One region of the Planococcus plakortidis genome, then DNA from elsewhere that is predicted to be linked to it. Evidence: riboswitches for the same ligand, from Rfam matches in the RefSeq annotation. Region 1 holds a riboswitch; each other region holds the start of a gene.
What was found. Region 1 has a riboswitch for S-adenosylmethionine ahead of BBI15_RS03045 (MetQ/NlpA family ABC transporter substrate-binding protein). Riboswitches for the same ligand answer to the same signal wherever they lie in the genome.
Positions count from the first base shown of each region.

Region 2: it holds a riboswitch for S-adenosylmethionine, as region 1 does, so the genes downstream of both, BBI15_RS06000 (methionine ABC transporter ATP-binding protein) here and BBI15_RS03045 (MetQ/NlpA family ABC transporter substrate-binding protein) in region 1, are expected to answer to the same signal.
Region 3: it holds a riboswitch for S-adenosylmethionine, as region 1 does, so the genes downstream of both, BBI15_RS15950 (transporter substrate-binding domain-containing protein) here and BBI15_RS03045 (MetQ/NlpA family ABC transporter substrate-binding protein) in region 1, are expected to answer to the same signal.

Region 1 covers NZ_CP016539.2:573,015-576,287, forward strand. Annotated here, with positions in the region: gene BBI15_RS03040 (SDR family NAD(P)-dependent oxidoreductase) at 1-701, opposite strand, end outside; SAM riboswitch class I at 1,053-1,170, shown strand; gene BBI15_RS03045 (MetQ/NlpA family ABC transporter substrate-binding protein) at 1,279-2,109, shown strand; gene BBI15_RS03050 (acyl-CoA dehydrogenase family protein) at 2,131-3,273, shown strand, end outside.
Region 2 covers NZ_CP016539.2:1,181,809-1,185,081, reverse strand. Annotated here, with positions in the region: partial or broken gene BBI15_RS06005 (methionine ABC transporter permease) at 60-726, opposite strand; gene BBI15_RS06000 (methionine ABC transporter ATP-binding protein) at 719-1,744, opposite strand; SAM riboswitch class I at 1,835-1,939, opposite strand; gene BBI15_RS05995 (thioredoxin family protein) at 1,975-2,298, opposite strand; gene BBI15_RS05990 (ribonuclease M5) at 2,300-2,641, opposite strand; gene gcvH (glycine cleavage system protein GcvH) at 2,704-3,084, opposite strand; gene BBI15_RS05980 (arsenate reductase family protein) at 3,162-3,273, opposite strand, start outside.
Region 3 covers NZ_CP016539.2:3,206,775-3,210,047, reverse strand. Annotated here, with positions in the region: gene BBI15_RS15955 (sulfite exporter TauE/SafE family protein) at 100-825, shown strand; SAM riboswitch class I at 976-1,081, shown strand; gene BBI15_RS15950 (transporter substrate-binding domain-containing protein) at 1,208-2,020, shown strand; gene BBI15_RS15945 (amino acid ABC transporter permease) at 2,042-2,761, shown strand; gene BBI15_RS15940 (amino acid ABC transporter ATP-binding protein) at 2,761-3,273, shown strand, end outside.

The sequences.
Region 1 (3,273 bases):
TCACTGTTGACCTTCCCGAGGACTTTTTCGCTATCGTAAAGCTCCAGCATAAACTGTGCCATCTCTTTTGCGGTGTGGAACTTCTGCACATTGTCGCTATAGCTGAAGTCATCAAGCTCCCGCGCCGTTTTCACGAATTCGGTTTCTGTCATGGATGGCGCGAGTATTTTTACTTTCATGAGTGCGCCGTTATCCTGCAGTTCCTGGGCCAGGCCTTCTGTAAATGCGCTCACGTAAAACTTAGTCGCAGCGTATGTAACGGCATTTGGCACGAGTCGGTAACCTAGGTCAGAGGATACGTTGATGAGCTGCGCCCCTTCTTGATCAGCATAGTCATGTGCATAAAGAGTGGAGAGGGTTGTGAGTGCTTCTATATTTACGCGAAGCATCTTTTCCGTTTTATGTACATCTTGTTCAGCAATAGTTGCACTGTTTCCGAAGCCGGCGTTGTTCACAAAGGTTTCGATGTCGTATTCTTTCAGGCTTTCGTACAGCGCGTGGACTTGCTCGCTGTCGGATAGGTCGGTGGGGTTGATGACGACGTCGAGATCGGCGTTCATGTCTTGGATGTTCTCCTTAAGCTTATTGAGTTCAGCTTCCCTTCTTGCTACAAGAATCAGGTTTTTGCCGCGTGCTGCGAAAGCCATGGCCGCTTCATATCCGATTCCTGAGCTGGCGCCTGTGATAACCGTGTACTTCATGTAAATCCCTCCATTGAAATGAATAGATAGCAAGTGTACAGAAACAATGAAACTCTCATGAAAGAATGCTGGCTCTTAAAGTGGAAGAGACAGCAATTTATAAACTAAGGATTTCTTGGAGTACTTGGAATTATAAGAGTTCTTAAATGAAGATTATACACTATTTTCCTGCCGGCAAAGAAACATACAGATTATCTTAGCAAGGAGCAGTACGTGAAAATACTCTTTTCTACTTTAGTGGTGAGGAGTATTCTGATGAAATGATTTCGAAATCCTCTATTGCCATAAAATCAAAGCTCTGCTATTGTATTAATCATATTAAATTACTCGGCATTATCCCGAGTACATAATTTCTTATCCAGAGAAGTGGAGGGACTGGCCCTTTGAAGCTTCGGCAGCGGAACAGATTGGATTCCAATTTGAAACTGTGCCAAATCCAGCAGGTGCGCAAGCGCTTGAGAGATGAGAAGAGCCGGACGGTGAGCCACTCTTCTTTTTTATGAAGAGGGGCTTTTTCTATTGGGCCGAAGTTGATAGCATTTCATTCAAAATAAAAAAGACCAAGGAGAGATGGCAGATGAACAAGCGTTGGGTTGGCATGATCGGGATTTCAAGTGCGTTGTTATTGGCTGGATGCGGCGATAGTGGGGAGGCTTCAGGAGATGATAAGAAAGAGGTGCGTGTCGGCTTTGGCGTCGGGACGTATGAGCAGCAATTCAAGGAAGGGATCTTGCCTATTTTGGAGGAGAAAGGGTATAAAGTGGATACGACGACGTTTTCCCAGAACATGCAGTTGAATCCGGCGATGCAGGAAGGCTCGATCGATGCGAGCATTTTCCAGAGCACGGCGTATATGGAAGGGATCAACGACGAACTCGGCATGGACATGACGGGCATCGCGTTTGTGCCGAGCGCGCCTCAAGGCTTGTATTCGGTGAATCATCAATCGCTCGATGAAGTGCAAGACGGCTCGACTGTCGGTTTGCCGAACGATCCGGTCAACCAGGAACGCGCAGTGCGCATCTTGGAGGAACTCGGGTGGGTGACGGTGTCAGACGATGCAGGCGTGACGGATTTTAATTTGAACGCAGTGGAAAATGCGGATTACGATCTGGACTTGAAAGTATTGGACCCAGCGCAGATTTTGGTGTCGCTTCAGGATATCGACTTCGGCGTCGTCAACGGCAACTACATCGCCAATGCGCCGGACCGCAAGATTACCGACGCCTTGAAAATCGAGAACACGCCGGAACAGCACCGGATTGTGGTGACGATTGAGGAAGAAAATGCGGATACTGAGTGGGCGAAAGATTTGAAGGAAGCTTATGAATCCGAGGAATTCCAGGAATACATCGAGTCGAACGAGCAGTACGACGGCTTTATTTTGACGGAGGAATGGACGCAATAGATAGAAGAAAGGTGAAGACTGATGGATATCACAAAAGCGAAAACATTCGAAGAACGCATGGACATATTGAATGAGACGGTGGCGCCGTTCACGGAGCGGGCTGCGCAAAACGATCTGGAGCGGAAATTCCCGTTTGAGAATTTCAATGAGCTGAAGGCGATCAATTATCCGGCTCTGACGATTCCGAAACAGTACGGCGGAGCGGGCATTTCCTTAGTTGAAATGCTGCGCTATCAGGAAGCGATCAGCCGCGCGGACGGGTCGACGGGTCTGTCGATTGGCTGGCATATGGGCATTGTTCAAGACTTGGGAGAAACGAATAAATGGGATGAAGCCGTGCTCGAGACTTTATTTGACGACATTAAAGCGCGCGGCGCCTTGATCAATAATTGCGCGACGGAAAAGCAGACCGGAAGCCCGACGAGGGGCGGCAAGCCGTCGACCACAGCGAGAAAAGTGGGCGGTTCGTGGGTCATCGATGGGCGCAAGTCGTTCACATCGATGGCGCCGGTGCTGGATTATTTCAATGTGACTGCTGTGATTGAAGAGACCGGGGAAGTGGGTTATTTCCTCGTGCCGCGGTCGGCTGGCGGTATAGCGATCGACGAAACATGGGATAGTGTGGCGATGACCGGCACGGGAAGCCATGATTTGGTGTTGACGAATGTCCGAGTCGAGGAATCGGCGTTGGTCGAGATCAGTGTGCCCGGTAAAAAGCAGCCGGCCGGATGGCTTTTGCATATTCCGGCGTGTTATCTCGGAATCGCTCAGGCTGCGCAGGATTACGCGATTCGTTTTGCGCAAGATTATTCGCCGAACAGTTTGAACGGGCCGATCATCGAGTTGCCGAACGTGAAACAGAAGATCGGCCAAATAGAATTGGAATTGCAGCGGGCGCGGCATTTTCTTTATTCCGTGGCGAAACAATGGGACGAATCGGACGAAGAACAGCGCTCGCAGATGGCTGCGGAACTCGGGGCCGTGAAAGTCGCAGTGACGAATTCAGCTGTCGACATCGTGGATTTGGCGATGCGGGTGGCGGGTGCACACAGCCTGTCGGAAAAATCGCCGTTGCAGCGCTATTACCGCGATGTGCGGGCAGGACTCCACAACCCGCCGATGGAAGATATGCTCATTCCCTCGCTTGCGGATTTTGCGATCGGC
Region 2 (3,273 bases), 610 kb from region 1:
TTTTAACTCAAGGGCAATGATCGCCCGTTTCAAATAAATCGGCCATACCGTAATGATGTTCAGCGCTTATCCGCTTTCCCGGTCAAAAAGTCCCCGATAAACTGAACGGCGAAAACGATGACCAAGATTGCGATAGTCGCCATCAGCGTGACATCTTCCCGGCTTCTTTGGAAGCCATCCAGGAATGCCAGTGTGCCAAGCCCACCGGCCCCGATGATGCCTGCCATGGCCGTGTAGCCCACTAAAGCAATGGCAGTAACGGTGATTCCAGAGATCAATGCCGGTTTGGATTCCGGCAACAAGACTTTACGGATGATTGTCCAAGTCGTCGCTCCCATCGAACGAGCCGCCTCGATGACGCCTTTGTCAATTTCTTTCAAGGCAATCAATACCATGCGTGCATAGAAGGGGGCAGCGCCGATGATCAATGCCGGCAGCGCCGCATTCGGCCCCCGGATCGACCCGATCATGAATTTCGTGAACGGGATCAACAAGATGATCAGGATGATGAACGGAATTGAACGGAAAATATTGACGAATGCGCCAGTCAGCCAATTGACGATCTTGTTGGCCCATAATTGATGGGGGCGGTCAGGAATAAAATGACCCGAGCACGAGCCCGATAATGAATGTAAAAAGTGTGGACATTGCCGTCATGTAAATCGTTTCCAATGTCGCTTCCCACATATCCTGCCAGTCAACGTTCGGGAATAAAGTTTCAAGCATCGCCCATCACCTCCGTCTGTACATCATGGGCACCGAGGAAGGCTAACGCCTTCGCGGTTTCATCCGCTGCGCCTTTCAATTGAAGGATCAGCGTCCCGTATGCCCCGCGCTGGGTGTGGGAGATATTGCCGTGGACGATATTGACTTCCACCGCATGCTCGCGGATCAGCTGGGTCAGGATCGGCTGCTCTGCCTGGTCCCCGACGAAGATCAATTTGACCAATTGCCCTTCCGGATATTGTTCACGTAAATGACGGACAGTCTCTGCCGAATCTTCCGTCTCGGTCACTTGGGCGACAAAGCGCTTCGTGATGTCTTCCTTTGGATGCTGGAAGACATTCAGCACTTCGCCAAGCTCGACGACGCGCCCGCCTTCCATAACAGCTACGCGGTGGCAAATCTTCCGGATAACGTGCATTTCGTGGGTGATCAGCACGATCGTCAAGCCGAGGCGTTTATTGATATCGACCAGCAAATCCAAAATCGCATCGGTCGTTTGCGGGTCGAGCGCCGATGTCGCCTCATCGCAAAGTAAGACTTCCGGGTCATTGGCGAGCGCCCGGGCGATACCGACGCGCTGCTTCTGCCCGCCGGATAGCTGAGAAGGGTACGCATTCTCGCGCCCTTCCAAGCCAACCAATTCAATCAATTCCGCTGAACGTTTGCGGCGCTCTTCTTTTTCCACTCCCGCGATCTCGAGTGGGAATTCGATGTTTTCACGGACTGTCCGTGACCATAGCAAATTGAAATGCTGGAAGATCATGCTGACCTTCTGGCGGGCTTTCCGGAGCTTAGGTCCCGAAATCGCCGTGATGTTCTGGCCGTTGATCTCAACGGAACCTTCGCTCGGCTTTTCCAGGCCATTCAGCAGGCGGATCAAAGTACTTTTCCCCGCTCCACTATAGCCGATGATGCCAAAAATCTCGCCTGCCGGCACTGTCAAATCGACATGGTCGACAGCCGTCAAGCGTGCTTTGCCGGTGTCGAATACTTTCGTCAATCCTTTTAACTCAATCATGGTTGGGCACTCTCCTAAATCTTTTGCTAATAAAAAAGCCTTCCTGCTCAGATAAGCAGAAAGGCGCATGTGTAAACACAATAAACCGTTCTCTCATCTTTCAAAGTTTCCACTTTGAGTGACTTGGCACCATTTCATTTTCATGACGGTTGCCGGGCTTCATCGGGCACTTCCCTCCACCTCTCTTTATAAGAGTTACGCTATTAAGTTAATTTCAGAAATTAAATTTATCATGGCTGGCTGTATTCGTCAACCGATTTCAATTTCTCATACAAATGCGGCACAGATTGGAAAGCATAGATCTTGTCCGTCACTTTGCCGTCCCGTGAAATCAGCAGGCATGGCACACTTTCGACTTCATAAAGTTCCGCGACTTCCTGTACATAATTCAAATTGGCTTTGCCCATCGGAAGTTCTGGCATAAGTTCCGCCACTACTCCAAGCATCTTGCTGGCCACTTGGCAGGTACCACACATCGGCGTGTACAGATAATAAGCTGAAACAGGCTGTGTATTTTTTTCCTTGAGCCATTCTTTATGTGTCCATTCGTTCATTCTAGTCATTCCCTGCAACTGGATTTAAGACCCGCACATCTGCCGCGATCAGCACGTCGAGAAGCTTCCGTAGCGGCGTTGTCGCCACTTCTTTATAACTCCGGTCGATATGGAAATGGCGGGCTTCCGGAAACTCGCGCTTGATGAGCTTGCGCAGTTTATCGCCGGAAGCGTCCGCATCGACCAGGATGATGATGTCCTGCCCTTCGAACGGCAGCAGCATTTCCTCGAGTCTTGTAGCACTAACTGTACCATTTGTGCAAAGAATCGTCACGGGTTCTGCAATCAATGGCGCTATCCGGGTTTTGTCGCTGATACCTTCAACCACTATCACTTTTTCCATGCCTAATCCCTCCAGGAAACGATATATGAAAAAAAAGCGCCAAAAAGAGGCGCTTTCAGAACTTACTCATTTGTCATTTCTTTGTATTCGTCAGCTGACATCAATGCATTGACCTCATCTTCGGAAGGGGCTTCCACAACGACCATCCACGCTTTTTCGTAAGGTGATTCGTTGACGAATTCCGGGCTGTCTTCAAGCTCGGTATTGACTTCGACGATTTTCCCGCTGATCGGCGCATACAATTCCGATACCGTTTTAACGGACTCCACGCTGCCGAATGGCTCGTCTTTCTTCAGCTCGTCGCCGACTTGCGGAAGCTCGACAAATACGATGTCTCCAAGTTCATCTTGCGCGAAATGAGTGATGCCGATCCGTGCCTTGCCGTCTTCGACCTTGACCCATTCGTGTTCTTTTGAATAGCGAAGCTCTTGTGGTGTGCTCATCCAAACCCCTCCAAATATGTAATTGACTCAATTTCAGTTTGCCACAACCAAGGATGAAAAACAAGATGACAAACTTGTCAGCTCCATGTATTTGCGTAAGTGTCTTCCTTGAAGCCGAGCGTCGCTTGCGATCCGTCCCATGCGAGCGGGCGCTTGATGAGCATGCCGTCAGATGCGAGCAATTCGTAT
Region 3 (3,273 bases), 630 kb from region 1:
GAATCTCCAGACTCTATAATATACCGAGCCAGCTGCATGTTAAGATGAATATGGGAAAATTAAAGAGCGGTAACTTTTATCAGAGAAAGCAGGTGTTTTATGGAATTTGCCGCATTTATCATCATCATACTGATTGCCTCAATTCTCCAGACAAGCACCGGTTTCGGGTTTTCCATTCTGGCGACACCATTTCTTTTGTTGATCTTTGAGCCGGCTGAGGCCATACAGATAAATTTGATCTTGTCTTTGCTCATTTCGCTCGCATTGATTGCAAAGGTTCGGAAAGATGTTGATATCGGCGTCTTGAAAAGGTTCATTGTCGGAAGTTCACTTGGCTTGCCTGTTGGAATGGCGGTCTTCTTGACGATTGATTTGAATAGCTTGAAACTCATTGTCAGCCTTCTTGTTTTGCTGCTGACCTTTATGCTCATGTTGAAGTTCCGGATCACTCGGAACAATAAGCGGGATCTGTTCGTCGGTGGAATTTCCGGTTCCTTGACGACCAGCATCGGAATGCCGGGACCGCCGATTCTGCTGTATTTTTCGGGAACGGAGACGAATAAAGAGACATTGCGGAGTACGACATTGGCGTTTTATCTCTTCATTTATTCGGCCAGCTTGATCATACAAGTGAGTTTTGCGGGAACAAACAAAACCGTTTGGGTCTCCAGTCTTTGGGCTATTCCTCTTGTCGCCGCAGGCCTATACTTGGGGCAATTATTATTTACGAAAATCAACCAGCAAATTTTTCGTGTTTTCACATATATCATCTTATTGTTTACAGGAAGTTATTTGCTGTTGGAGAGTGTGGGCGGGTTGCCATGAACGGTCGCTCAATTAGAAGGCAAACATGGAAAAGTGGCAAGGCTGATCTATTCGGCCGTGAATTTTTATACAAATAGTCGTTTTTTCAAAAAGTGTTTGACAGAAACAGGCATCTCAAATACTATCGTTATTATGCAAAATAAATTAAATACCTTATCCAGAGAGACCGAGGGACAGGCCCTATGACGTCCAGCAACCATCATATCCATGAGAGGTGCTAATTCCTGCAGGATGTATTCATTCTGAGAGATAAGAAATTGGTCGAAGCCTCTTTCCTATTGAAAGAGGCTTTTTTGCATCCAAAAGCAGGGCAGGCGCTCTACACAAGGCGGAAAGTCCAGCCCTATCATAAAAAAATTACACAACCAAAGGAGCTTGAATTATGAAAAGAAACGCTTATGTATTCGCAACTGCCTGTTTAGTAGGTCTTGCCGGAACACTTGCCGGCTGTTCATCGGAAGAGACGGCAAATGCTGATGGAGAGCAAGTGATCCGCGTCGGGACGCAAAATGATTACCCGCCTTTCGCTTTTGCGGATGACGCCAATCAATTGACGGGCTATGACGTGGACATGATGAAAGCCGTCGATGAACAATTGGACGGCTATACGTTCGAATACGTCGCGGTGCCGTGGGACAGCATGTTCCTTGCACTCGAGTCGAATAAAATCCAGGCCATCGCTGACCAAGTAGCGAAAACGCCGGAACGCCAGGAAAAGTATTTGTTCACCGATGAATCGTATTTCGCAGCGGAAACGGTCATTGCAGTGAAGGAAGGCCGTGAAGATATTCAAACGATTGAAGATTTGGAAGGCAAAGCGGTCGGGGCGTTGGCAGGCGATTCCTATACCTTATTGCTTGAGGAATACAATGAGACGGCCGATGAGCCGATCGAATTGAAATACAGTGAAAGCGGCAACCCATCGGAAATTCTGCAGGATGTGCAGAACGGCCGCGTCGACGCATACGTCAATGACCCGATCATGATGAACGCAGTACTGGAAAAGAATGAACTCGGCGTGGAAATTGTCGGGCAGCCTTTGGTCAATGACGATATGGGCATCGTCTTGAAAGACGAAGAAAAAGGCGAAGAGTTGAAAGCTTTGATCGACCCGATCTTGAAACAGTTGAAAGAAAATGGCACTTTGTCCGAACTGTCCGAGAAATGGACCGGCGGCGACTACATCCCTGAATAAGCTAACGGAAGGACAGAGACAATGGAAAATTTACTGGACTTGAATTTCTTGATCGAGAGCTTTCCTGCCATTATTTCCAGGCTGCCGGTCACGATCGGCATAGCAGTCGGCTCGCTGCTATTGAGTCTGGTCATCGGTGTGGCTGCGGCATTAATCAAAATCTACAAAGTGCCTGTGCTCAGTGTCATCACGTCGATCTATATTTCCTTTATCCGGGGCACGCCGTTATTGGTGCAGATTTACCTGGTGTTTTACGGGATTCCGAAAATCATTTATTTTCTCCAGAGTGAATACGGATGGCTTCAGTCGGCAGACGTCAATAGCATCGCTCCGGAATTCTATGCCTTGATGGCCTTTTCCATCAATTTGGGCGCGTATTTATCCGAGACGATCCGTTCGGCGATCGAATCGGTCGACCGCGGGCAGTTCGAAGCCGCCAAAGCGATCGGCATGACGCCTGTGCAGATGATGCTGAAGATCGTCTTCCCGCAGGCCTTGACAGTAGCGATCCCGAATCTCGGCAATATGTTCATCAGCACGATCAAAGACACTTCGCTCGTGTTTATCATCGGCGTCATCGATATCATGGGGCAGGCAAAAATCCTCGGCTCCCGCGGCTTGGCGTTCTTTGAAGTGTATATCGCCGTCTCGATCGTCTATTGGATCTTATGCATTGCCGTCGAGCGCTTATTGGTGAAGATCGAGAAACGTGCACGCAGATATGAAAGAGGGATTGCCTGATGATCAAATTGGAGAACTTGCATAAATATTACGACCGCCAGCATGTTTTGAAAGGGATTGATTTAAGCGTCGAGAAAGGTGAAGTGGTGGCGGTTCTCGGGCCAAGCGGTTCCGGGAAATCGACGCTGTTGCGCTGCATCAATTTTTTAGAAGAGCCAACGAGCGGCATCGTGGAAATCGGCGGCAAGCGGGTGGATGCGGCGGCCGCTAAGAAAAAAGAAATCTTCGCGCTCCGGACCGCCACAGGTATGGTGTTTCAGCAATATAATTTGTTCAAGAATCTGACGGTGCTGCAAAATGTCTCCGTCGGGTTGACGAGCGTCAAGCGGATGAAAAAAGACGCCGCTGACAAAAAAGGCATCGAGATGCTCGAGCAGGTCGGCTTATCGAATAAACTGAGCCATTACCCTGCGCAATTGTCCGGCGGCCAGCAGCAGCGCGTCGGCATCGCCCGTGCGCTCGCTTTGGACCCGGAAGTGCTATTATTCGACGAACCGACGTCTTCTCTGGAC